One region of the Streptomyces sp. NPDC006339 genome, then DNA from elsewhere that is predicted to be linked to it. Evidence: riboswitches for the same ligand, from Rfam matches in the RefSeq annotation. Region 1 holds a riboswitch; each other region holds the start of a gene.

Region 1 (7,706 bases):
GCTTGTACTCGACCATTCCGAGTGAGACCTGGATGCGCGAGAGGTATTCACGCGGCACGACCTTGAGCGCCTCGGAGAGCGGCTCCCAGGTCTTGAGGGTCAGATTGAAGACGAACTGGGTGTCCTCCGGTATGCGCCCGAGGAGGTACTTCGAATCGAGAACGCGTCGCAGAAAGGCCGGCTCGGTGAGTCCGGAGCCCAGGTCGATATCGCGGATTCCCGCGTTCGCCAGCGCCTCGATCAACTGTAACTTGAGGTCGTCGTCAGCACCGAAGAGAGCCCTTTCGCCGCCCTCTCGCATGGTTTCGTCGGAAAGTCCCGTGAGGTTGAAGTCGGAGTATCGCGGCTGGTGGTCGGCGGGCATCTGCAGAGCCATGAACGAGGTTCCCCTTCGTGAGGTCGCGCTGCGTTTCCATCCACTGAGCTGAGCCTTCGGAACCGGCCCGGCACCGAAGGTTTTCCGCCATACAGATCTCACTTTTTGTCCGGCGAAGTTCTCGCCGCCGATGGAAGCTAACGATCCCGCTCTCGGCCAGTCAACCCCCTTCCCGGCATGCGAACGACCCTCACGGAAAACCCTCTTGACAAACCTCGCCCCCTACGTAAAGGGCCGAAGTCGCAGGCAGTGCGGGCGGACAAAGTGATCATTCGGTGTGAGCGCTTGCGCTACGCACCGGTAACCTGCCAAATTTCGTCCACCTGTACGCACATCACAGAGAGAATTGGAGCCGCGGAAATGTCCGCTCCGCCCGAAAACGGAAATCCGGCACCCACGTTCACGGTGAGACGTCTCTTGGCCATCTTCTGCCTGGCCGCCCCGTTCGCCGGGATCCTCTGGGTGAGTTCGTACGCGCGCATCACGCCGACCCTGCTCGGCATCCCGTTCTTCTACTGGTATCAGATGCTCTGGATTCCGGTCGCCGCCGGGCTCACCGCACTCGCCCTCGTCCTGCTGCGCCGTGACCGGCGGACCGACAGCGAAGGAACGCCGCGATGAACCAAGGCATCAACGGAGTCGCCCTCGCCGTTTTCGGATTGCTCTTCGCTCTCGTAACGGTCATGGGTTTCCTGGCGGCCCGCTGGCGCCGCGTGGAGAACGCGAACAACCTCGACGAGTGGGGCCTGGGCGGGCGGAGCTTCGGCACCTGGATCACCTGGTTCCTGCTCGGCGGCGACCTCTACACCGCGTACACCTTCGTCGCCATTCCGGCGGCCATCTACGCGGCCGGGGCGGCCGGCTTCTTCGCCATCCCGTACTCGATCCTCGCCTTCCCGGTGGCCTTCGTCTTCCTGCCGCGCCTGTGGTCCGTCTCCCACCGCAAGGGCTATGTGACCGCGTCCGACTTCGTGCGCGGGCGCTTCGGCTCCAAGGGCCTCTCGCTGGCCGTCGCGCTCACCGGCATCCTCGCCACGATGCCGTACGTCGCCCTCCAGTTGGTGGGCATCCAGGCGGTCCTGGACGTCATGGGCGTCGGCGGCGACGCGCACACCCACTGGTTCGTCAAGGACCTGCCCCTGCTGATCGCCTTCGGCGTGCTGGCCGCCTACACCTACTCGTCCGGGCTTCGCGCGCCGGCACTGATCGCCTTCGTGAAGGACGTGCTCATCTACGTCGTCATCGTGGTCGCGGTCATCTACATCCCCATCAAGCTCGGCGGCTTCGCCGAGATCTTCGACAAGGCGGAGGCCGCCTTCAGCCAGCCCAACCCCGCGACCGGCAAGCCCCGCGGCCAGTTGGTGACCGCACCGCAGAGCCAGTGGGCCTACGCCACCCTGGCGCTGGGCTCGGCGCTCGCGCTGTTCATGTATCCGCACTCCATCACGGCCACCCTCTCTTCGCGCGGGCGCGAGGTGATCCGCCGCAACGCCACCATCCTGCCGCTGTACTCGGTGCTCCTCGGCTTCCTCGCCCTGCTCGGCTTCATGGCGATCGCCGCCGGCGTCAGCGTGACCAACCCCCAGCTCGCGATCCCCCAGCTCTTCGAGGACATGTTCCCCGGCTGGTTCGCCGGCCTGGCCTTCGCCGCCATCGGCATCGGCGCCCTGGTCCCGGCCGCCATCATGTCCATCGGCGCGGCGAACCTGTTCACGCGCAACGTCTACAAGGACTTCCTCAAGCCGGACGCCACCCCCGAGCAGGAGCACAAGGTCTCCAAGATCGCCTCGCTCCTGGTGAAGGTCGGCGCCCTGGTCTTCATCCTCACCATGGACAAGTCCGTCGCGATCAACTTCCAGCTCCTCGGCGGGATCTGGATGCTCCAGACCATGCCCGCACTCGTGCTCGGCCTGTTCACCCGCTGGTTCCACCGCTGGGCGCTGGTGGCGGGCTGGGCCGCCGGCATGATCTACGGCACGGTGGCGGCGTACGGAGTCGCCAGCCCGACCCAGAAGCACTTCGGCGGCTCCTCCGCCGCGATCCCGGGCATCGGCGAGATCGGCTACATCGGCCTCACCGCCTTCGTCCTCAACCTCCTCGTCACCGTCGTCCTCACCGTCGTCCTCAAGGCCGTCAAGGCCCCCGAGGGCGTCGACGAGACGGAGCCCGGGGACTACACCGCCGACGCGGGCGACAAGGGCGTCGTGACCGAGCTGCCGAAGGTGGGCGCCGGACACTGACCGGAGCGCACGGCCGGGCCGTACGACACAAGTCGTCACAACAGTTGGGTCGTACGACACAACATGTGGGGGGTGCCACGAGCGGCGCCCCCCACATGTATGCTCGTGCTCGCTGTCGCCGCAGGGGAATCCGGTGGAAATCCGGAACTGTCCCGCAACGGTGTACTTCGTGCGCTTCCGTACGAGGCGAGTCCGAATACCTGCCGACAGTGCGCCCGGTCCTTCCGTCCGGGTGCCACAGACGTCCGGGCCTCGCGGAGTGGGCCGGTGGACGCGTGCCGCCGTGCCCACGGCCGCCCGCCTTCCGCCCTCCCCCCGTCCTGGCCCCGAGCCGAGCGAGGGAGAGCCCCCACGTGACCATCGCGCCCGCCGATCCGGCCTCAGCCACCCCGTCCGAGACGGCGAACGACGGCCCCGGGACCGCGCTGCTGCGCACCCTGACCGATCTCACCGCCGACCTCCCGGACACCGACCCCGGCCGGGTCGCCGCCGCCGCCCTGCGCGGCCGGCACGCCGGCTCGGACGAGGCGGAGCTGCGCGAGCTGGCCACCGAGGCCGCCGCCGGACTGATCGCGGAGGACCCCGCGTACTCCCGGCTGGCCGCCCGGCTGCTCACCCTCACCATCGCCGAAGAGGCCGCCGGCCAGGGCGCGGTGTCCTTCTCCGCCTCCGTCGCCGTCGGCCACCGCGAGGGCCTGATCGCCGACCGCACCGCCGGCTTCGTCACCCTGCACGCCGCCCGGCTCGACGGCACGATCGACCCGGCCGCCGACGACCGCTTCGGCTACTTCGGCCTGCGCACCCTCTACTCCCGCTACCTGCTGCGCCACCCCCTCACCCGCAAGGTGATCGAGACCCCGCAGCACTTCATGCTCCGCGTCGCCTGCGGCCTCGCCGAGGACGACAGCGTGCGGGCCCTGGACGAAGTGGCGGCGCTCTACGGGCTGATGAGCCGGCTCGACTACCTGCCCTCCTCGCCCACCCTCTTCAACTCCGGCACCCGCCACCCGCAGATGTCCTCCTGCTATCTGCTGGACTCCCCGCTGGACGAGCTGGACTCCATCTACGACCGCTACCACCAGGTGGCGCGCCTGTCGAAGCACGCCGGCGGCATCGGGCTCTCCTACTCCCGCATCCGGGCCCGCGGTTCGCTGATCCGCGGCACCAACGGCCACTCCAACGGCATCGTCCCCTTCCTGAAGACGCTGGACGCCTCCGTCGCCGCCGTGAACCAGGGCGGCCGCCGCAAGGGCGCCGCCGCGGTCTACCTGGAGACCTGGCACGCGGACATCGAGGAGTTCCTGGAGCTCCGCGACAACACCGGCGAGGACGCCCGCCGCACCCACAACCTCAACCTGGCGCACTGGATCCCGGACGAGTTCATGCGCCGGGTCAACGCGGACGCCGAGTGGTCGCTGTTCTCCCCGGCCGACGTGCCCGAGCTGGTCGACCTGTACGGCGAGGAGTTCGACACCGCCTACCGCAAGGCCGAGGCGGCGGGCCTGGCCCGCAAGACCATGCCGGCCCGCGACCTGTACGGCCGGATGATGCGCACCCTCGCGCAGACCGGCAACGGCTGGATGACCTTCAAGGACGCCTCCAACCGGACCGCGAACCAGACCGCCGAGCCCGGCACCGTCGTGCACTCCTCGAACCTCTGCACCGAGATCATCGAGGTCACGAACGACGGCGAGACGGCCGTGTGCAACCTCGGCTCGGTCAACCTGGGCGCCTTCGTCGACACCGCCACCGGCGACCTCGACTGGGAGCGGCTCGACGAGACCGTCCGTACGGCCGTCACCTTCCTCGACCGGGTCGTCGACATCAACTTCTACCCGACCGAGCAGGCCGGCCGCTCCAACGCCCGCTGGCGCCCGGTGGGCCTGGGCGCGATGGGCCTCCAGGACGTCTTCTTCAAGCTGAAGCTGCCCTTCGACTCGGCCCCGGCCCGCGCGCTGTCCACCAGGATCGCCGAGCGGATCATGCTGGCCGCGTACGAGGCGTCCGCCGACCTCGCCGAGCGCAACGGCCCGCTGCCCGCCTGGGAGCAGACCCGCACCGCCCGCGGCGTGCTGCACCCCGACCACTACGACGTCGAGCTGAACTGGCCGGAGCGATGGGCCGCGCTGCGCGAGCGGATCGCCGCCGTCGGCATGCGCAACAGCCTGCTGCTCGCCATCGCCCCGACCGCGACGATCGCCTCGATCGCGGGTGTCTACGAGTGCATCGAGCCGCAGGTCTCCAACCTGTTCAAGCGCGAGACGCTGTCCGGCGAGTTCCTCCAGGTCAACTCCTACCTGGTCGACGAGCTGAAGCGGCTCGGCGTGTGGGACGCGCAGACCCGCGAGGCGCTGCGCGAGGCCAACGGCTCGGTGCAGGGCTTCGGCTGGGTGCCGGCGGAGGTCCGCGAGCTGTACCGCACGGCCTGGGAGATCCCGCAGCGCGGCCTGATCGACATGGCGGCGGCCCGCACCCCGTTCCTCGACCAGTCGCAGTCCCTGAACCTGTTCCTGGAGACGCCGACCATCGGCAAGCTGTCGTCGATGTACGCGTACGCCTGGAAGCAGGGCCTGAAGACCACCTACTACCTGCGCTCGCGCCCGGCGACCCGGATCGCCCGCGCCGCCCAGGCCGCCACCGTCCCCCTCCAGCAGGCGACGCCGGACGCCGACGCCCTCGCCTGCTCCCTTGAGAACCCCGAGTCCTGCGAGGCATGCCAGTAATGACCGTGGAGAAGAACCTGCTCGACCCGGGCTTCGAGCTGACCCTGCGTCCGATGCGCTACCCGGACTTCTACGAGCGCTACCGCGACGCGATCAAGAACACCTGGACCGTGGAGGAGGTCGACCTCCACTCGGACGTCGCCGATCTCGCCAAGCTGACGCCGGGCGAGCAGCACATGATCGGCCGCCTTGTCGCGTTCTTCGCGACCGGCGACTCGATCGTGGCGAACAACCTGGTGCTGACGCTCTACAAGCACATCAACTCCCCGGAGGCGCGCCTCTACCTCTCGCGCCAGCTCTTCGAGGAGGCCGTGCACGTCCAGTTCTATCTGACGCTGCTCGACACCTACCTCCCCGACCCGGACGACCGCGCCGCCGCGTTCGCCGCCGTCGAGAACATCCCCTCCATCCGCGAGAAGGCGCAGTTCTGCTTCAAGTGGATGGACTCGGTCGAGAAGATCGACCGCCTGGAGACCCAGGCCGACCGCCGGCGCTTCCTGCTCAACCTGATCTGCTTCGCCGCCTGCATCGAGGGCCTGTTCTTCTACGGCGCCTTCGCCTACGTGTACTGGTTCCGCTCCCGCGGTCTGCTGCACGGTCTGGCCACCGGCACCAACTGGGTGTTCCGCGACGAGACGATGCACATGAACTTCGCCTTCGAGGTCGTGGACACCGTCCGCAAGGAGGAGCCGGAGCTCTTCGACGACGAGCTGCGGCAGCAGGTCACCGACATGCTGAAGGAGGCCGTCGAGGCGGAGCTCCAGTTCGGCCGCGACCTGTGCGGCGACGGCCTGCCGGGCATGAACACCGAGTCCATGCGCGAGTACCTCCAGTGCGTCGCCGACCAGCGCCTGACCCGCCTGGGCTTCGCCCCGGTGTACGGCTCGGAGAACCCGTTCGGCTTCATGGAGCTCCAGGGCGTCCAGGAGCTGACCAACTTCTTCGAGCGCCGGCCGTCCGCCTACCAGGTGGCGGTGGAGGGTTCGGTCGACCTCGACGAGGACTTCTGAGCGGCTCGGGGGCGCTGCCCACCCGGCTCGCGGCCGGTGCCGCCGCCGTGCTGACCGTCGCCGCGGGCCTGGGTGCCAGGTCCGCGGCGGCGGGCGGCGCCGCCGCGTACGCCGGGGACGCGCTCTACACCGTGCTGGTCGTCGCCCTGGTGGTGCTGGTCGCGCCGCGGCTGCGGCCGGTGGCGGCGGCCGGGGTCGCCCTCGGACTGTCCTGGGCGGTCGAGCTGTTCCAGCTCACGGGTGTGCCGGCCGCGCTGGCCGCGCACAGCAGGATCGCGCCCCTCGTCCTCGGGACGTCGTTCAACGCCCCGGACCTCTTCTGGTACGCGGTCGGGGCGGCGGTCGGCTGGGCGGTGTACGCCGCGTCGCGCCGCCTCGCCCGGCGGTCGCGCGATCAGTCGTTCGGGACGACCGGGTAGCGCGGGGTGCCCTCGGACATCTGGCGGAGGGCGTCCTTGCGGTCGCGCTTGGACAGCTTGTCGATGTAGAGGAAGCCGTACAGGTGGTCCGTCTCGTGCTGGAGGCAGCGGGCGAAGTAGCCGGTGCCGCGGACCTTGATGTCGTTGCCGTGCATGTCCTTGCCGTGCACCTCGGCGTAGTCCGGGCGGGCCAGCGAGGCGTACGCGGTCGGCACCGACAGGCAGCCCTCGTTGGAGTCGTCGAGGTGCCGGCGGTCGGCCGGCAGGTCCTGGAGGACCGGGTTGACGACGTGGCCGACGTGCCGGACGCCCTCGTCGTCCATGCAGTCGTAGACGAAGACCTTCAGGTCCACACCGATCTGGTTCGCGGCGAGGCCGACGCCCTCGGCGGTGCGCTGGCTGGCGAACATGTCGTCGATGAGCTGGGCGAGCTTCTCGTCGAACTCGGTGACGTCCTTGCACTCCCGGTGGAGCACGGGGTTGCCGACCACCGTGATCGGACGCGACGTGCCCCGCTCGCGGTGGGCGAGCTCACGCGCCTCGCAGTCCTCCGTGTCCACGACGAAGCCGTCGTTGATCTGCTCGTCCGTCTCCTGCTGCGCCATGTCCGGCTTGGCCTTCCTGAAAACCCGATTCCGTCGGAGGACAGCCTACGGGCCCGAACCCACCCGGCTCAGCAGACCTCTTCGAGATCACGCCACTCACGGCTGTCCGGGCTGTCCGCGACCCAGCCGTCGAGCAGACCGCGGACCAGGCCCGCGGGCGCGGCGATGCCGCACTCGCGCTCCGGCACCCACAGCTCGCCGGGCGAGCGGTGGCCGAGCGGCCCGGGGTGGCCCGGCTCACTGTGGTCGTGCGGGTCCAGGTGCTCGCCCTCGCCCTCGGCGCTGGGCATCGTCGACTCGGAGCAGGCCCGGCACAGCAGCCGTACGGAGGAC
Region 2 (7,706 bases), on a different contig from region 1:
GTTCGTCGGCGGCCGTCGGGGCGGACCAGGCGCGGCGGTGCGGGACGCGGCCGAGGCGTACGACCTCGGCGACGGTCAACTCGACGAGGGTGTCGGCCTGTTGCTCGACGACCGCGACCCGGCGGGCCACGTCGCGGCGGCGCAGCTCCGGCAGGGGCCGGCCGTCGAGGGTGACGACGCCGGCGGTGGGGGCGAGGACTCCGCTGAGGATCCGCAGCAGGGTGGACTTGCCGGAGCCGTTGGGGCCGAGGAGTCCGGTGACGCCGCCGGGCGTGGGCGTGACGGTGACGCCGTCCAGGATCAGCCGGCCGCCGGTGGTGCGGGCGACGCGTTCCGCGTGCAGGGTCCGGGCCGTGTTCGGGGCCTCGTTCGGGGGCCGGGTCCGGGTCCGGGGCTCGTCGTGGGCGTGGGCGGTCATCGGTGCGCGCTCCTGCTCCGGTACAGGACGAGGACGAAGGCGGGGACGCCGACGAGGGAGGTGACCACGCCGACCGGTACCTCCTGGGGTTCGAGGACCGTACGGGCGAGGGTGTCGACCCAGACGAGGAAGACCGCGCCGCCGAGTGCCGCGGCCGGCAGCACCCGGCCGTGGCCGGAGCCGACCAGGGCGCGGGCGGCGTGCGGGAGGACGAGGCCGACGAAGCCGATGGCACCGGCGGAGCTGACGAGGGCCGCGGTGAGCAGGGCGGTCGCGGTCAGCAGCACGAGCCGGGTGCGCGCGACGCGTACGCCGAGGGTGGCGGCGGCGTCCTGGCCGAACGCGAAGGCGTCGAGGGTACGGGCGTGGGCGAGGCAGACGGCCAGGGTGAGCGCGAGGACGGCGAGGCACAGCCAGACGTCGGTCCAGCCGGCGCCGCTGAGCGAGCCGAGCAGCCAGAAGAGGACGCCGCGGGTCGTCTCGGCGTCGGCGGAGGTGACGACGACGAAGGAGGTGAGCGCGGAGAAGAGCTGCATGGCGGCGACGCCGGACAGGACGACCCGGTCGGTCGTGCCGCCGAGGACATGGCTGAGCAGCAGCATCGCGGCGAACGAGCAGACCGCGCCGGCGAAGGCCCCCGCGGAGACGGAGAGGGCTCCGCCGCCGACGCCGAGGACGACGACCACGACGGCGCCGGTCGAGGCGCCGGAGGAGACGCCGAGGACGAAGGGGTCGGCGAGCGGATTGCGCAGCAGTGACTGCATCACCGCCCCGCAGAGCGCGAGTCCGGCCCCGCACACGGCGGCGAGCAGGGTACGCGGCAGCCGCAGGTTCCAGACGATGCCGTCCCGGATGGGGCTGAGGCCGGAGGGCCTGCCGCCGAGGTGGGCGGAGACGGCGGACCAGACGTCGGTGACGCCGATGTCGGCCGGGCCGATGGTGACGGCGACCGCGAGGGAGAACAGCAGCACGGCGCAGCCGACGGCGCCGCGCAGGAGCGTGCCCCGCAGGGTGCCGCGCGAGAGGGTGCCGCCAGGGAGAGTGCCGCGCGGGAGAGTGCCGGTCACCGGGCGACGCCGGGGGCGCGCAGGGCGGCGGCGACCTGTTCGATGCCCTCGACCGTACGGATGGTGGGGTTCATGGCCTGGCCGCTGAGGAGCACGTACCTCTTGTTCCGTACGGCGTCCATCGTCTTCGTGACGGGGTCGGACTCCAGGAACGCGATCTTCTTGGCGGCGCTCTCGCCGGACTGTGCCGTGCGGGTGAGGTCGCCGATCACGAGGAGGTCGGGGTTCCGGTCGGCGACGGTCTCCCAGCCGATCTGGGGCCATTCCTCGGTGGTGTCGTCGAAGACGTTCTTCGTGCCGGTCGCGCGGGCGATGACGCCGGGCGCCCCGCAACAGCCCGCCATGTAGGGGGCGTGGGCGTCGGAGAACCAGTAGAGGACGCTGACGTCGGCGACGCGGAGGCCCGCGGTGGCCTTCGCGACCCGCGCCTCGAGTTCGGCGACGAGCCGCTCGCCGCGTTCCTCGACGCCGAACAGCCGGGCGAGGTCGCGGACCTCTCCGTAGACGGTCTCCATGGTGAGCGGGGTGGTGCGCCTGCCGTCGCCGCCACCGGAGTTGTCCTTGCCGAGGCAGTCGGACGGGGAGAGGTACGTGGGGACGCCGAGCCGCTCGAACTGGTCGCGGGTGGCGACGCCTCCCGTGCCGAGGGTGGAGGCGAAGGAGGCGGCCACGAAGTCGGGTTCGGTGTCGAGGACCTTCTCGAAGGACGGGTTGTTCTCGGCGAGGCGGGGCACGGCGGCGGCGGACTTCTCGAGCCCCTTCATCACCGGGTCGGTCCAGGTGGCGGTGCCCACCATGCGGTCGGCGAGGCCGAGGGCCAGCATGATCTCGGTGGTGCCCTGGTTGAGGGAGACGGCCCGCCGCGGCCCGCCGGGCGGCACCTCCACCGTCCGGCCGCAGTTCTTCAGGGAGCGGCTCTTCCCGTCGGCGGACGCGCCCGCGCCCGCGCCCCCGTTCTGCGTGGGGGCGCCTTGGCAGGCGGTGAGGAGCAGGGCCCCGCAGAGGAGCAGGGCGGCGGGGCGGACGCGGCCTCCGGGACGTGCGGGGCCTGCGGGACGGGAAGGGGGCACGGCTCATCCTGGTCGTCGAGGGCCCTGTGCGCGAGGCCCGGTCCGTACGGTCCGCCAGCAGGTCTTCGGACTCGGGATCGCTCGGTCGGGGCGCCTTCCCGGCCCGGTCGTCCCGGCCCAGTGGCGTCGTGCCCCGCCCGTCCCCCTCACCGCTGCGCGTCAGTTCCGGATTCGCACCGGATTCCCTGACCACCGTGCGTCACGCACGGGAGTTCGACTGGCCACCGCAAGCTACCACAGCCCAAGATCACGACCCGGGGCGCGGCGCCCCGGTCCCGGGCCCCCTTCCGGGTGCGTCCGCGCATAGGGGACGCGGATCGGGGCACGTGCTGGGCGGAGGTGTGGTGATGGTCCACGCGCAGTTCGTGCCACCCCCGGACGCGGCCCCGGGACCCCGGACGTACCGCGCTCCGTCGGGTACGGCGTGGGTGGTGCGTGAGCCGTCGCCCGCACCGGGCACGGTCGTCCTGTCGGCGACCGGGGAGTTCGACGTCGAGACGGCGGGCTGCCTGCACGACGCGCTGGCCGACGCCCGGCTCGACGAGTCGCGGCTGGTCGTCCTCGACGTCTCGCAGGTCTGCTTCGGGGACTCCTCGTTCCTGCACGAGCTGGTGGCCGCGCACTTCGCCGGTCACCGCTTCGTGCTCGCCGGGCCGTTGCCCCGGCAACTGCGCCAGTTGTTCGCGTTGACCGGGACGCTGCGCCTCTTCACCATCGTCAAGGATCGCGCCGACCTGCGCCTCCGCTGATCATGGTGCTACGCCGAGGACGGAAGGGAGCTGTGACCGCATGGGAGCCACGGAGGCGGCGGAGGACTTCGCGGGGCGGCTCGGCGTCCACGTCCTGGAGGGACGAAAACCCGGCACGGTCGTCCTGACCGTGACCGGCGAACTCGACCACGACACGGCGGCCCCTCTCAAGGAGGCGCTGGTGCGGCTCGCCCGGGCCGGGCGCGTCGTCGTCGACTGCTCGGGCCTGCGTTTCTGCGACTCGACCGGACTGAACGTGCTGCTCAGGGCCCGGCTGCGGCTGATGGAGAGCGGCGGCCGGCTCGACCTCGCCGGGTTGCGGGCGCCGGTGGACCGGATGTTCGAGATCACGGGTGCGCGGTCGGTCTTCCGGGTGTACGAGAACACGGCCGCCGCCCTCGCGGACGCACCGACGGCGGACAGCACACCGACGGGCGGCGCGGCGGCGGGCGACGCTTCGATCAACACCCTGTCGACGGGGCACACGTCGACAGGCAGCGCGGCGCCGGACCACGCGTCGACGGACGGCTCACCAGCGGCGGAGGGATCATGAGGCGCGGGGACACCGCGGGGACCGGGAACACCGGCAACACCGGGAACACCGGCAGCACGGGCAGGACGGGGCACGCCGGAGGTCTCGAAAGGACCGGGAACCTCGCCCAGGGGCAGGTGCGGCGGCTTCTGCTGCGCGGAGCCGGCGGGGCGGTGACCCGTTGCCGGGACTTCACCGCGGCGGCCCTCACCGACTGGGGGTGGTTGCCCGGCACGACACCGGAGGACCGGGAACGGGCGGAGGACGTCCTGCTGATGGTGTCCGAGGTGGTCACCAACGCCTGTCTGCACGCCGACGGGCCGGAGCAACTGGTCCTGCGCCATTCCGAGGGTCACCTCCGGGTGGAGGTGTACGACACGAACCCGGCCCCGCCGCGCCCCGGCGTCCCGCGCTCCCCCGCGCTGCCCGGCGGCCACGGGCTGATGGTGCTCGACCGGCTGGCCGGGGCCTGGGGCTCCGCGGCGAAGGACGACGGCGCCCCCGGCAAGGTGGTGTGGCTGGAGGTGGCGCTGCCCTCGCGGCCGCCGTGGCTGCGGGACGAGCCGCCGGGCGTTTGACCCGGCCGACAGGGGTAATCCGCAGCCCATGGTCAGGGGAGAGGAGACCACCTCCACCCGCCGGTCGCTGCGGTACGAGCTGGCCGAGGGGCCCGGCCTGGTCGCGCAGTGCCGCGACCTCACCCAGCGGGCGCTGGCCGCGTGGTTCGGTGACGCGGGCGCGCGCGGACGCGAGCCCGTCGAGGACGTTCTGCTCCTGGTGTCCGAGGTGGTCACCAACGCGCGGAAGCACGGCACGGCGCCGTACGAGCTGTGCCTGGAGGGCCGGGGACGGGCCCTGTGGGTGCAGGTCGGCGACAGCAGCCCACGGCCGCCCGCCCCGCACGGCCCGCACCGCGCCGGCCGCCCCTCGGGGCACGGGCTGTACCTGCTCCAGCGGCTCGCGGCGCACTGGGGCTCGGTGTCCCGGGACCGGGGCGGCAAGACGGTGTGGTTCGAGGTGGACGTGCTGCGCTAGCGGCGGCGGACGGCGGTGCCGGACCGCTCCGGAGGACCCCGTCCCGGGGCGGACCTAGAGTGGACGGGTAGGGCGCCCACCTGCGGACGAGGTCCTCCATGGCACAGCGCAGACCAGCACCCCGCGGCAGCCGCGGCCACAGCGGCGACGGCGGTCGGCACGGCAACCACACCCCCGGCGGTCCCGGAGGCCCCGGGGGCGGCGCGGGGGGCGGGTGGGGCGGCGACGGCGCCGGTTCCCCGGCCGGCGAGGACGCCCTGCGCAGGCTGCTCGCCGGGCTCACGGCCGTACGGGACGGGGATCTGTCCGTCCGGCTCGCCGAGGGTTCCGACGGCGTCCTGGGCGAGATCGCGACCGTCTACAACGACATGGTCGACCGGCTCTCCCTGCTGACCTCCGAGGTGACCCGCGTCGCCGGTGAGGTGGGCGGTCAGGGGCTCCTCGGCGGCCGGGTGCGCGAGCCCCTGGCGCGCGGCGCGTGGCGCGAGCTCACCACCGGCGTGAACACGATGGCCGACAACCTGACCTCGCAGGTGCGCTCCATCGCGCAGGTCGCGACCGCCGTGGCCCGCGGCGACCTCACGCAGAAGATCCGGGTGGACGCGCGCGGCGAGATCCTGGAACTGAAGGAGACCATCAACACCATGGTCGACCGGCTCTCCTCCTTCGCCGAGGAGGTGACGCGGGTGGCCCGCGAGGTCGGTACGGAGGGACTGCTCGGCGGCCAGGCCAGGGTGGGCGGGGTCTCCGGCACCTGGAAGGACCTCACCGACAACGTCAACTCGATGGCCGACAACCTGACCAACCAGGTGCGCAACATCGCCCAGGTCACCACCTCGGTCGCCCAGGGCGATCTGACCAGCCGGATCGACGTGGCGGCCCGGGGCGAGATCCTGGAGCTCAAGACCACCATCAACACCATGGTCGACCAGCTCTCGTCGTTCGCGGCCGAGGTGACCCGGGTGGCCCGCGAGGTGGGCACGGAGGGGAAACTCGGCGGCCAGGCGGAGGTCGAGGGCGTCTCGGGCACCTGGGCGAGGCTCACCGAGAACGTCAACGAGCTCGCCGGGAACCTCACCCGGCAGGTCCGGGCGATCGCCGAGGTCACCAGCGCGGTCGCCGAGGGCGACCTGACCCGTTCCATCACCGTCGAGGCGCCCGGCGAGGTCGGTGAACTGCGCGACAACATCAACTCGATGGTCGAGTCGCTGCGGGCCACCACCCGCGCCAACGAGGAACAGGACTGGCTGCAGACGAACCTGGCCCGGATCACCGCGCTGCTCCAGGGCACCCGCCGGCTGCCCGAGATCGCCGAACTGATCATGGCGGAGGTGCCGCCAATGGTCTCGGCGCAGTACGGCGCCTTCTTCCTCGTCGCGGAAGGCGGCGAAGCGGCGCGCGACCCCGAGCGCGAGCCCGGGCGGCGGAAGGCCGGAGAGGACCCGGCGGGCGGGGACACGGCGGGAGAGGACACGGCGGGAGAGGACTCGGCCGGGGAGGAGTGGGCCGAGGAGGAGTGGGCGGGTCCGACCCTGGTGATGGCCGCCTCGTACGGGCTGCCCGTCGGCCCAGGGATTCCGCCGCGCCGGTTCCGCTTCGGCGAGGGGCTGGTCGGGCAGGCGGCCCGGGACCGGCGGACCCTGCTCGTCGATCCGGTGCCCCAGGGGTACGCCACCGTCTCCTCGGCCGTCGGCAGCGCGGAGCCCGCCGCCCTCGTCGTGCTGCCGATCGTGGTCGAGGACCAGGTGCTCGGCGCCGTCGAACTGGCCTCGCTCCAGCCGTTCGGGGCGCTCCAGCGCGACTTCCTGGACCGTTTCGTGGTGAGCGCGGGCGCGGTCCTCAGCTCCCTGGTGGCGAACCTCCGCACCGACGAGCTGCTCGCCCAGTCCCGTAACCTCGCCGACGAACTGCGCTCCCGCACCCAGGAGTTGCAGGCCCGCCAGCGTGAACTCCAGCGCTCCAACGCCGAACTCCAGGAGCAGGCCGCCCTGCTCGCCGAGCGCAACAAGGACATCGAGTCGAAGAACCGGGTCATCGAGCAGGCGCGTCAGGAACTGGAGACCCGCGCCCAGCAATTGTCGCGCACCTCCATGTACAAGTCCGAGTTCCTCGCCAACATGAGCCACGAGCTGCGGACCCCGCTCAACAGCCTGCTGATCCTGGCCCGTCTTCTCGCCCAGAACCCCGAGGGCAATCTGACGGAGAAGCAGATCGACTACGCCGAGGTGATCCACTCGGCCGGTTCCGACCTGCTCCAGTTGATCAACGACATCCTCGACCTGTCCAAGGTGGAGGCGGGCAAGATGGAGGTGCGGCGCGAGCCGTTCGCCCTGTCCAAGCTCATGGAGTCGCTGGAGGCGACCTTCGGCCCGATCGCGGACGAGAAGGGCCTCGAGTTCACGGTGTCCGTGGCGCCGGACGTGCCGGCGTACCTGACCACGGACGAGGGACGGCTGCGGCAGGTGCTGCGCAATCTGCTGTCCAACGCGATGAAGTTCACCGAGGTGGGCCGGGTCGAGCTCACGGTCGAGCACACGCCGCCGGACGAGATCCCCGCCGTGCTGCGCGACGGACGGCCGGTGCTCGCCTTCCGGGTCGCCGACACCGGCGTCGGCATCCCCGCCGACCGGCTCCGCAACATCTTCGAGGCGTTCCAGCAGGGCGACGGCACCACGGCGCGCCAGTACGGCGGTACGGGCCTCGGCCTGTCCATCAGCCGGGAGGTGGCCACGCTCCTGGACGGCACCATCGAGGTGGAGAGCACGCCGGGGCGGGGCAGCCGCTTCACCTTCCACCTGCCCGAACGGCCGGTGCCGCACGAGCCCGGCGCGGCCA
Region 3 (7,706 bases), on a different contig from region 1:
TTCCATCCGAAACATGGCGTGAATAAGTCGTGCAGATGCTCGCTCGATTGTCCGATTTGGAGGAATCGGTCAGGGTCTTTACTAAGCAACTAAGAAATAAATTTACCGCTCAACAACGTTCCTCCTGTCGACCTGGTGTCGACCCCATGCAGCGTTCCGTGCGTGGATCGGTGTGCGTCGGGTCGGCGCTGTGCGCCGCGGCCAGTATCAGCACGGCCACGCGGTGGTCCGACTGAACGAGCGTGAGGCGTAGCGGCGCTCCGGAGTCGCTCGCCAAGGCGTAGTCGTAAACGACAGGTGCGTCCGGGCCGTGTCCTTCTCCCGGCCCTGATGTCCGGGCTCCGTGCCAGCCGCAGTGTCGCAGCGCCTCGGTCACGTCGTCGACGCTCCGCCGGGCCTGGTCTTCGGTTGGAAAGTCGACGATCCGGTGCTGAGCCGTGGCACGTCCCTGGCCGCTGTACGTACGGACGATCTGGTCGCTCGCGCTCGACTCGGAGAACCAGACCAGAGTGCACGGGTGGGTGCCCCCGCTCGGCAGCGTCGCCGTCGACCCGTCTCCGGTGGAGACCGTCCGCCAGCGGTACGTCGCGTTCCAGGGCAGGGTCGTGGGGGAGAGCAGGGAGTCGGGAGCCAGCCCGCGTCCCGAGCCGGGGGAGGGGAGGATCGAGGCCGCCGCGACCAGTTGGCCGGTCACCGGGCCGGGCTGCGCCGAAAGGCGTGCGTCCGTGGGGCGGGGGAGGACCCACCAGCCGGCCGTGAGCGCCAAGGCGACGACAGTGGTTGCGGCCCCCGTGCGGCGGCGAGCGCGCCGCCGTAGGGCTCGGAGTCGTACGTCGGCGACTCCGCCGGCGGGCGCGACGAGGGAACCGGCCTCGACCGCGAAGTCCTGGAGCCGCGCATCCAGTTCCGTGGCGAGCGGCGTGGACCTGTCGTCATTCATGCGGATACGCCTCCTGTCGAGGCCGGTACGGTGCGACCGCCTGTGAGCGGGCGCGCGCCGGAGGCTCCGACGCGGCGGGGTCGGAAAGATGGCTGTTCAGGATGCGCCGGGCACGCATGAGGCGGGAGCGTACCGCCGTGCTGGTCGAGCCGGTCTGCCGGGCCACCTCTTCCACGGGCAGGTCGGCCAGATGATGCAGGACGACGGCGCGTCGCTGCTCAGGGGAGAGGTGACGCATGGCGGCGACCAGGGCCACGTGGTCCGGGTCGAGACCGGGTACGTCCGAGGGCGGCCCGTGTCGGAAGTGTGCCTTGACCCGGTTGCGGGTCCGGCGCCAGGAACTGACCGCCAGCCGCAGGGCGACCGTCCGGACCCACGGGGTGGGATCTCCCTGCTCGGCCAGCTCCGACCAACGCGGCCAGGCTCGCGCGTACGCCTCCTGTACGGCGTCCTCCGCCTCGGCGATGTCGCCCGTGACCGCGTACACGACGACGATCATGCGCCGCACGCTTTCCGCGTAGAACCTCTCGAAGTCCCGCTCGGCGGAGTCGTGCACCGGAGTGTTCACAGGCCGCCTCCTGGTCGTTCCGTACGGTGCCGGCCGCGGGCGCCCAGTCGCCGCAGCGGTGTCAGGAGGGCGTCCGCCTCCGGCACACCGAGCGGGCGGGCGAGCAACAGCACGGACAGACCGATGGACCCCGCGCCCGCCAGCAACACGGCTGCGTCGACGAGCGGGCCGTCGCCCAGCACACGGATGCTCAGCTGGTCGACGGCGAGCGCCGCTCCGGCACCCGGCAGGCATGCGACGGCGAGCCGCAGGTGCGTTCGGAGCGCGCCCTCGAAGCCCCGCCCCAGACGCCGTCGTAGCACGGTTGCCGTACACGCGAGTCCAGCCGTGCAGGCCAATGCGTACGCGTCGGCGATGCCGACCACGGCCCAGCGCGCGGGCAGTAGCGCGTAGGCGGCGAGTGACAGGCCGGCGTTGAGGCCGGCGATGACGAGGGTGAGGAAGAAGGGTGTACGGGTGTCCCCCAGCGCGTAGAAGCCCCGGGCGAGGACGTACTGCGCGGAGAACGCCGCGAGGCCCGGAGCGAAGGCGGCGAGGACCCAGCCGATCGCCTGTGCGTCGGCCTCGGTCACCTGCCCGTACTGGTAGGCCACGCCCGTGAGGCGGGGTGCGAGGAGCAGGAAGACGATGCCGGCGGGGACGATCGCCACCGCCGTGGTCTTGAGGCAGCGGGTGAGCTCCGCGCCGATCCGGCCGGGGTCGCCGTCGACGGCCGCGCGGCTCATCACGGGCAGCAGAGCCGTCACCAGGGAGACCGTGATGATGCCCTGCGGGACGACCCACAGCTGATACGCGCTGCCGTACGCCGTGTACCCGACACCCGCCGCGATGCCCTCGGCGTCCGCCCTCACACCGGCCGTCGTCGTGAGCAGGGTCACCACCCAGTACGCGACCTGGTTCACGAGCACGAGCAGCAGCGTCCACACCGCGGCCCGCACCGGTCGGCCGAGCCCGGAGTTGCGCCAGTCGAACCGTGGGCGCCACCGGAACCCGGCCGACCGCAGGGCGGGCAGCAGGGCGAGCGCCTGTACCGCGATTCCGGCCGTGCTGCCGAGGCCGAGGAGGAGCAGCTGTCCTTCGGTGACCTCGCCGGCGCTGGTCGCCGTCGCGGCGACCACGAGGTAGATCCCGAAGACGGCGATCACGACGACGTTGTTGAGGACCGGCGTCCACATCATCGCGCCGAGCCGACCCCGAGCGTTGAGCACCTGCCCGAGCACGGTGAAGGCGCCGTAGAAGAGGATCTGCGGCAAGCAGTAGCGGGCCAGGGCCACCGTGAGGTCGCGCTGGGCGTCGGCGTAGTCCGTGTACGCGGTGACGATCCACGGCGCCGCGAGCACAGCCACGGCGGTGATCGCGGTGAGCGCGAGCAGGCAGAGGGTGATGAGCCGGTCGGTGTACGCCGCCCCGCCGTCCTCGTGCTCCTTTGCCGCACGCACCAGCTCGGGCATGAAGACCGAGTTGAGCGCCCCGCCCATGAGCAGGATGTAGACGATGTTCGGCACCGTGTTGGCGACGTTGTAGGCGTCGGCCAGCAAGGCCGTCCCCAGGGCCGCGACGACCACCGCGCTCCGTACGAAACCCGTGATCCGGGAGACGAGCGAACCGAGCATCATCGACGCCTTGCCGCGCCCGCTGCCCGTGTCCGTCTTCAGGGCGTCGACATCGGCTCCCGCCGGCCTTGTCCCCGTCACGCCGCACCTGCCCGCGAGCCGGTTCCGCGGATCCCTGCGAAGTCGTCTGCCACATTCCGGTGCCGCCGGGCGTGCATGAGACAGGCGGGGGTATCCCGCCGCCCTCCCGAAGGGGGCGCAAGGACCAGAACGAGGAGACCTTCGACATGGCTGTCGCCGAGGTGCAGATGACCCACAGTGCCGGTGCCCTGGAGATCATGCCCACGACCCCTGAGCAGCACCTGGCCTACCTCGACTCCCTCTCGGGGCGTGCACGGGGCGAGCAGGTCAGCTTCCTCCAGCTCCCCTCCTGGAGCGCCGTCAAGGAGGGGTGGCGGGCCGAGTGGATCGGCTGGTTCGACGGGACAGGACGCCAGCGTGCCGCCGCCCAGGTGCTGTACCGGCCGCTGCCCGGGACCCGGCGGTACTTCGCCTACATCCCGGAGGGCCCGGTGCTGGACTGGGCCGACCCGGCCCTGATGGACGTCCTTCAGCTGCTCCTCGACCACCTGCGGGCAGCCGGCGCCTTCGCCGTACGGATGGGGCCGCCCCTGGCGTACCGCCGCTGGAGCGCCGCGACGCTCAAGGCGGCCGTGGGCCCCGGGCGCCGGGTCGGAGACGTGCTGCCGGACGTCGTCGAGCCGGTCGGATCGGCCGTGGCGGACCGGCTGCGGGCGGCCGGATGGCGGCGCTGCGGCGAGGTCGGCGGCGCGGGCGACGCCCAGCCGCGCCACCTGTTCGAGCTTCCGCTGGCCGGCCGGAGCACCGACGACCTGTGGTCCGGCTTCAATCAGGAGTGGCGGCGCAACATCAAGAAGGCGCAGACAGCCGGGGTGGAGACCTACCTCGGCACCGCCGAGGACCTTCCCGCCTTCTACGACCTGCTGCAGGTCACCGAGCGGCGTGACGGCTTCCGCCTGGGGCGCTCGCTTCCGTACTTCCAGCGGCAGCACCGAGAGCTCAACGCGGAGGAGAACGGGCGCATGCGGCTCTACCTCGCACGGCACGACGGCGAGGTGCTCGCCGCCCACACCATGATCGTGGCGGGCCGGCGGGCCTGGTACCAGACCGGAGCCTCCGCCGATCACCGCCGCGAGGTAAGGCCGAGCAACGCCCTGCAGTGGCGACTGATCCGCGACGCGCACTCCCTGGGGGCTACCGTCTACGACATGCGGGGCGTACCGGACACCCTCGACCCCGCAGAGCGGTCCTTCGGGCTGATGCGCTGGAAGCTCGGCACCGGAGGGGAAGTGGCGGAGACCCTCGGTGAGTGGGAGCTGCCCCTGCAGGGGACGGTGAACAGGACCCTGCACCGCGCCATGCAGGCGTACCTGTCGCGCCGCTGAGGCCACCCCCGGGGCATGTGGATCGGTCATGGGGGAACCCTAATCGATCCTTCTAAGTTATTTAGAAGCTTGGTGGGGCCGGGTGCCTTCGGCTACCTTGACCAGGACAAGTCAATCGACGGGCAGCGGAAGCCAGTGGGAATCCGGCACGGTCGCGCCACTGTGTGCTCGGCGGCAGCCGCTCATCTTCTGAGCGGTGCGGTCCGGCAAGTCAGACTCGCCCCGTCGGTCGAGCTCCACCGACCGGGACGCGTGTTCCCCTTGGAGGTCCTGCCATGGCTCAGGCCACCGCTCAGCCGAGTGCCGTTGCCACCCCCACCGTACTCCCCATCAAGTCGATCCTGCCCTGGCCGTCTTCTTCGGGGCCCTGATGCTGCTCGCGCTCTTCCTCGTCGGCGCCGAGCAGGGCGCCACCGCGATCTTCGCCGGCGAAGGCGTCCACGAGTGGGTGCACGACGGCCGTCACCTGCTCGGCTTCCCCTGCCACTGAGACAGGGAAAACCACACATCATGAACTCGACAATTGTCGGCAAGCTCCTCGCGCGTGGGATGGCGGCCGGCCTCGTGGCCGGTCTCCTCGCCCTGGTCGTCGCCTACTTCCTCGGCGAGCCGCCGACCGAGGCGGGCATCGCCTACGAAGCAGCGCACAGTCACGAAGAGGGCGAGGAACTCGTCAGCCGTGCGGCCCAGTCCACCACTGGTCTCGCGACCGGTGTCCTCGTCTACGGCGTCGGCCTGGGCGGCATCGCCGCGCTGGCGTACTGCTTCGCCCTGGGCCGCGTCGGCGCGTTCGGCCCCCGCGCCACGGCTGGTCTTCTGTCGCTCAGCGGCCTGGTCGCGGTCTACATCGTGCCGTTCCTCAAGTACCCGGCCAACCCGCCTGCGGTCAGCGACGCGGCCACCATCAGCCAGCGCACCACCCTCTACCTGCTCATGGTGGTGCTCAGCGTGCTGCTCGCCGTCGCCGCGGTGATCCTCGGCAAGCGGCTCGCGCCCCGTCTGGGCAACTGGAACGCGACCATCGCGGCAGGCGCGTTCTTCGTCCTCGCCGTCGGACTCGCGTACGCGTTCCTGCCGGCGGTCAACGAGATGCCGAAGGACTTCCCGGCCGAGGTCGTCTGGCAGTTCCGCATCTCCGCGCTCGCTGTCCAGGCGGTGCTGTGGGCCGGATTCGGTCTCGTCTTCGGCGTGCTGGCCGAGCGGTTGCTGCAGCCGCGCCGGGCAGGCGCGCGGATCGGGGCCGCGGAGCCGAGAGCGGTGGCGCCCTCGGCCTGATGCCCGTCCACACGGGAGGGGGCGCCGGTCTCGTACCGGCGCCCCCTCTGCTGTGTGCGTCAGCCGATGCGTACGCCCCACATGAAGGGCATGCCGCTGCGGGCGATGGACTCGTAACGCACCTGCGCGCCCGGCTTGGGGGAGTGGAGGATCTGTCCGTTGCCGGCGTAGAAGCCGACGTGGCTGAGGTCGCTGCGCATGAGGATCAGATCGCCGGGCTTCAGGTCGCTGAGGGAGTTGATGCGTGTGCCGGCGTTCGCCTGGGCCTGGGAGGTGCGGGGTATCGTCACGCCGGCCTGGCGGTACGCCCAGGAGGTGAGGCCGGAGCAGTCGAAGGAGCTCGGGCCGCTCGCGCCCCAGACGTAGGGCATGCCGACCCTGCTCTTGGCGGCGGCGAAGGCCGCGGCGGCGCGCTGCGAGGCGCTCGCCTCGTTGCCGAGGTCGACCCGTGCGCTGGCCCGGTTGGCCCGGTCCTCCTCTTCGTTGATCCGGGCCCGCTCCTTCGCCGACAGGGTGTTGAGGAGGCGCTGGGCCTCGCGCAGCTTGCCCTGGATCTCCGTCTTCCGCTTGCCCAGCTCCTTCTGAACGGAGTCCAGATCGCGCAGCTTCTCCGACGCCTCCGTGCGTTGCTGCTGGAGGACCCGCTGCTGGGAGAGGAACTGCTGCAGTACGGCAGCCTGCCGGTCGCCGGCGCGGTCCAGGGCGGACGCCTTCTCCAAGTACGTGTCGGGGTCTTCGGAGAGGAACAGCTGGAGGGCCGGGTCCAATCCGCCGGAACGGTACTGGCCGGCGGCCACCGTGCCGATCCGGTCACGCAGTTCATTCAGCTCGCCCTGCTTGCGGGCGGCGGTGTCCTGGAGCGTCGCGACCTGCTTCTTGAGCTCGTCGGCCTTCTCCTTGGCTCCGTTGTACTTCTCGGTGGCCTGGGTCGCCTGCTCATAGAGGCGGTCCACCTGCGCCTTGACCCCCTTCTTGTTGGGGTCAGGCAGCGGGTCGGCCGAGGCCGTCTGGGTGGACAGGGCCACGGCCGCCGCGGCGGTGGCGGTGATGACGCCGGTGTAGCGCGGATTGGACTGCTTCGGGCGGCGGTGGGAGGCCACGGCGGAGCTCCTTCTTCCTTGGCCGCCGAAGGGCGGGGCATACAGCGGGCACGGCGGCGTCTCCGTCGCCGCCCCGAGTGGGCGACCGGCTGTGCGAAGACTCCGCGAATACTAAGCTGCTTAGAGACTTAGTCTCAATGAGGGTCCATGCGGCGCGATGTGAGGCGTGCCACAAGCGGGTCGGAAATTGCTGCGAAAGCCCTCGTCGTAAGCGTCTTACGATGATCCGGTTCTGTGCACAACGAAGGGACCGCTCGTGAACGTCCGGCTCACGTTGTTGTGCGCTCCCGCCGCTGTGGAGCGCGATGTGCGATTCGGCGAGGCGCCGCTGGACGAACGGGCGCTGCGGCGGGCCGGGGAGATGGCTGCTGCCCTGCCGCGAGCCTCACTGCACTACTCGGCACCGTCGGAGCGGTGCGAGCGGACGGCCCGAGCCCTGCGGTGGGACGTGGTGACAGTGGAGCCGGCCCTTCGCGACATGGACATGGGCAGGTGGGCAGGGCGGACCCTCGGCGAAGTCGCCGAGCGGGAGAGCGACGGGCTCGCGGCCTGGACGACCGACCTCGAAGCGGCGCCGCATGGTGGCGAGTCCGTGTCAGAGGTGTGCGAGCGGGTCGCAGTCTGGCTCGACGGATTGCCCGCTGACGCCGGGCGGGTGCTGGCTGTCGCGGAGCAGTCGGTGGTGCGTGCGGCGGTTGTCGGTGCGTTGGGCATGCCGCGGGCGCTGTTCTGGCGGATCGATGTGCCACCCCTGGCGGCTGTGCAGCTCACGGGGCGGAACGGCCGCTGGAACCTGCGGATGGA

The links. A riboswitch is a leader RNA that binds a small molecule or an ion and turns the genes downstream of it on or off. The one in region 1 is predicted to bind cobalamin.
Region 2: it holds a riboswitch for cobalamin, as region 1 does, so the genes downstream of both, ABZ135_RS17250 (ABC transporter substrate-binding protein) here and ABZ135_RS30165 (ribonucleoside-diphosphate reductase subunit alpha) in region 1, are expected to answer to the same signal.
Region 3: it holds a riboswitch for cobalamin, as region 1 does, so the genes downstream of both, ABZ135_RS28305 (CbtB-domain containing protein) here and ABZ135_RS30165 (ribonucleoside-diphosphate reductase subunit alpha) in region 1, are expected to answer to the same signal.

Annotation. Positions count from the first base shown of each region.
Region 1 covers NZ_JBEXQW010000046.1:16,855-24,560, reverse strand. Annotated here, with positions in the region: gene ABZ135_RS30180 (hypothetical protein) at 1-376, opposite strand, end outside; gene ABZ135_RS30175 (DUF3311 domain-containing protein) at 782-997, shown strand; gene mctP (monocarboxylate uptake permease MctP) at 994-2,616, shown strand; cobalamin riboswitch at 2,703-2,839, shown strand; gene ABZ135_RS30165 (ribonucleoside-diphosphate reductase subunit alpha) at 2,970-5,339, shown strand; gene ABZ135_RS30160 (ribonucleotide-diphosphate reductase subunit beta) at 5,330-6,349, shown strand; gene ABZ135_RS30155 (DUF2809 domain-containing protein) at 6,397-6,768, shown strand; gene def (peptide deformylase) at 6,744-7,373, opposite strand; gene ABZ135_RS30145 (hypothetical protein) at 7,442-7,706, opposite strand, start outside.
Region 2 covers NZ_JBEXQW010000019.1:19,341-27,046, reverse strand. Annotated here, with positions in the region: gene ABZ135_RS17260 (ABC transporter ATP-binding protein) at 1-418, opposite strand, end outside; gene ABZ135_RS17255 (iron chelate uptake ABC transporter family permease subunit) at 415-1,428, opposite strand; gene ABZ135_RS17250 (ABC transporter substrate-binding protein) at 1,482-2,555, opposite strand; cobalamin riboswitch at 2,594-2,792, opposite strand; gene ABZ135_RS17245 (STAS domain-containing protein) at 2,903-3,304, shown strand; gene ABZ135_RS17240 (STAS domain-containing protein) at 3,345-3,857, shown strand; gene ABZ135_RS17235 (ATP-binding protein) at 3,854-4,414, shown strand; gene ABZ135_RS17230 (ATP-binding protein) at 4,443-4,871, shown strand; gene ABZ135_RS17225 (HAMP domain-containing protein) at 4,970-7,706, shown strand, end outside.
Region 3 covers NZ_JBEXQW010000040.1:36,847-44,552, forward strand. Annotated here, with positions in the region: gene ABZ135_RS28285 (hypothetical protein) at 110-940, opposite strand; gene ABZ135_RS28290 (SigE family RNA polymerase sigma factor) at 933-1,508, opposite strand; gene murJ (murein biosynthesis integral membrane protein MurJ) at 1,505-3,124, opposite strand; gene ABZ135_RS28300 (peptidoglycan bridge formation glycyltransferase FemA/FemB family protein) at 3,349-4,527, shown strand; cobalamin riboswitch at 4,591-4,767, shown strand; partial or broken gene ABZ135_RS28305 (CbtB-domain containing protein) at 4,803-5,017, shown strand; gene ABZ135_RS28310 (CbtA family protein) at 5,038-5,802, shown strand; gene ABZ135_RS28315 (NlpC/P60 family protein) at 5,862-6,902, opposite strand; gene ABZ135_RS28320 (histidine phosphatase family protein) at 7,159-7,706, shown strand, end outside.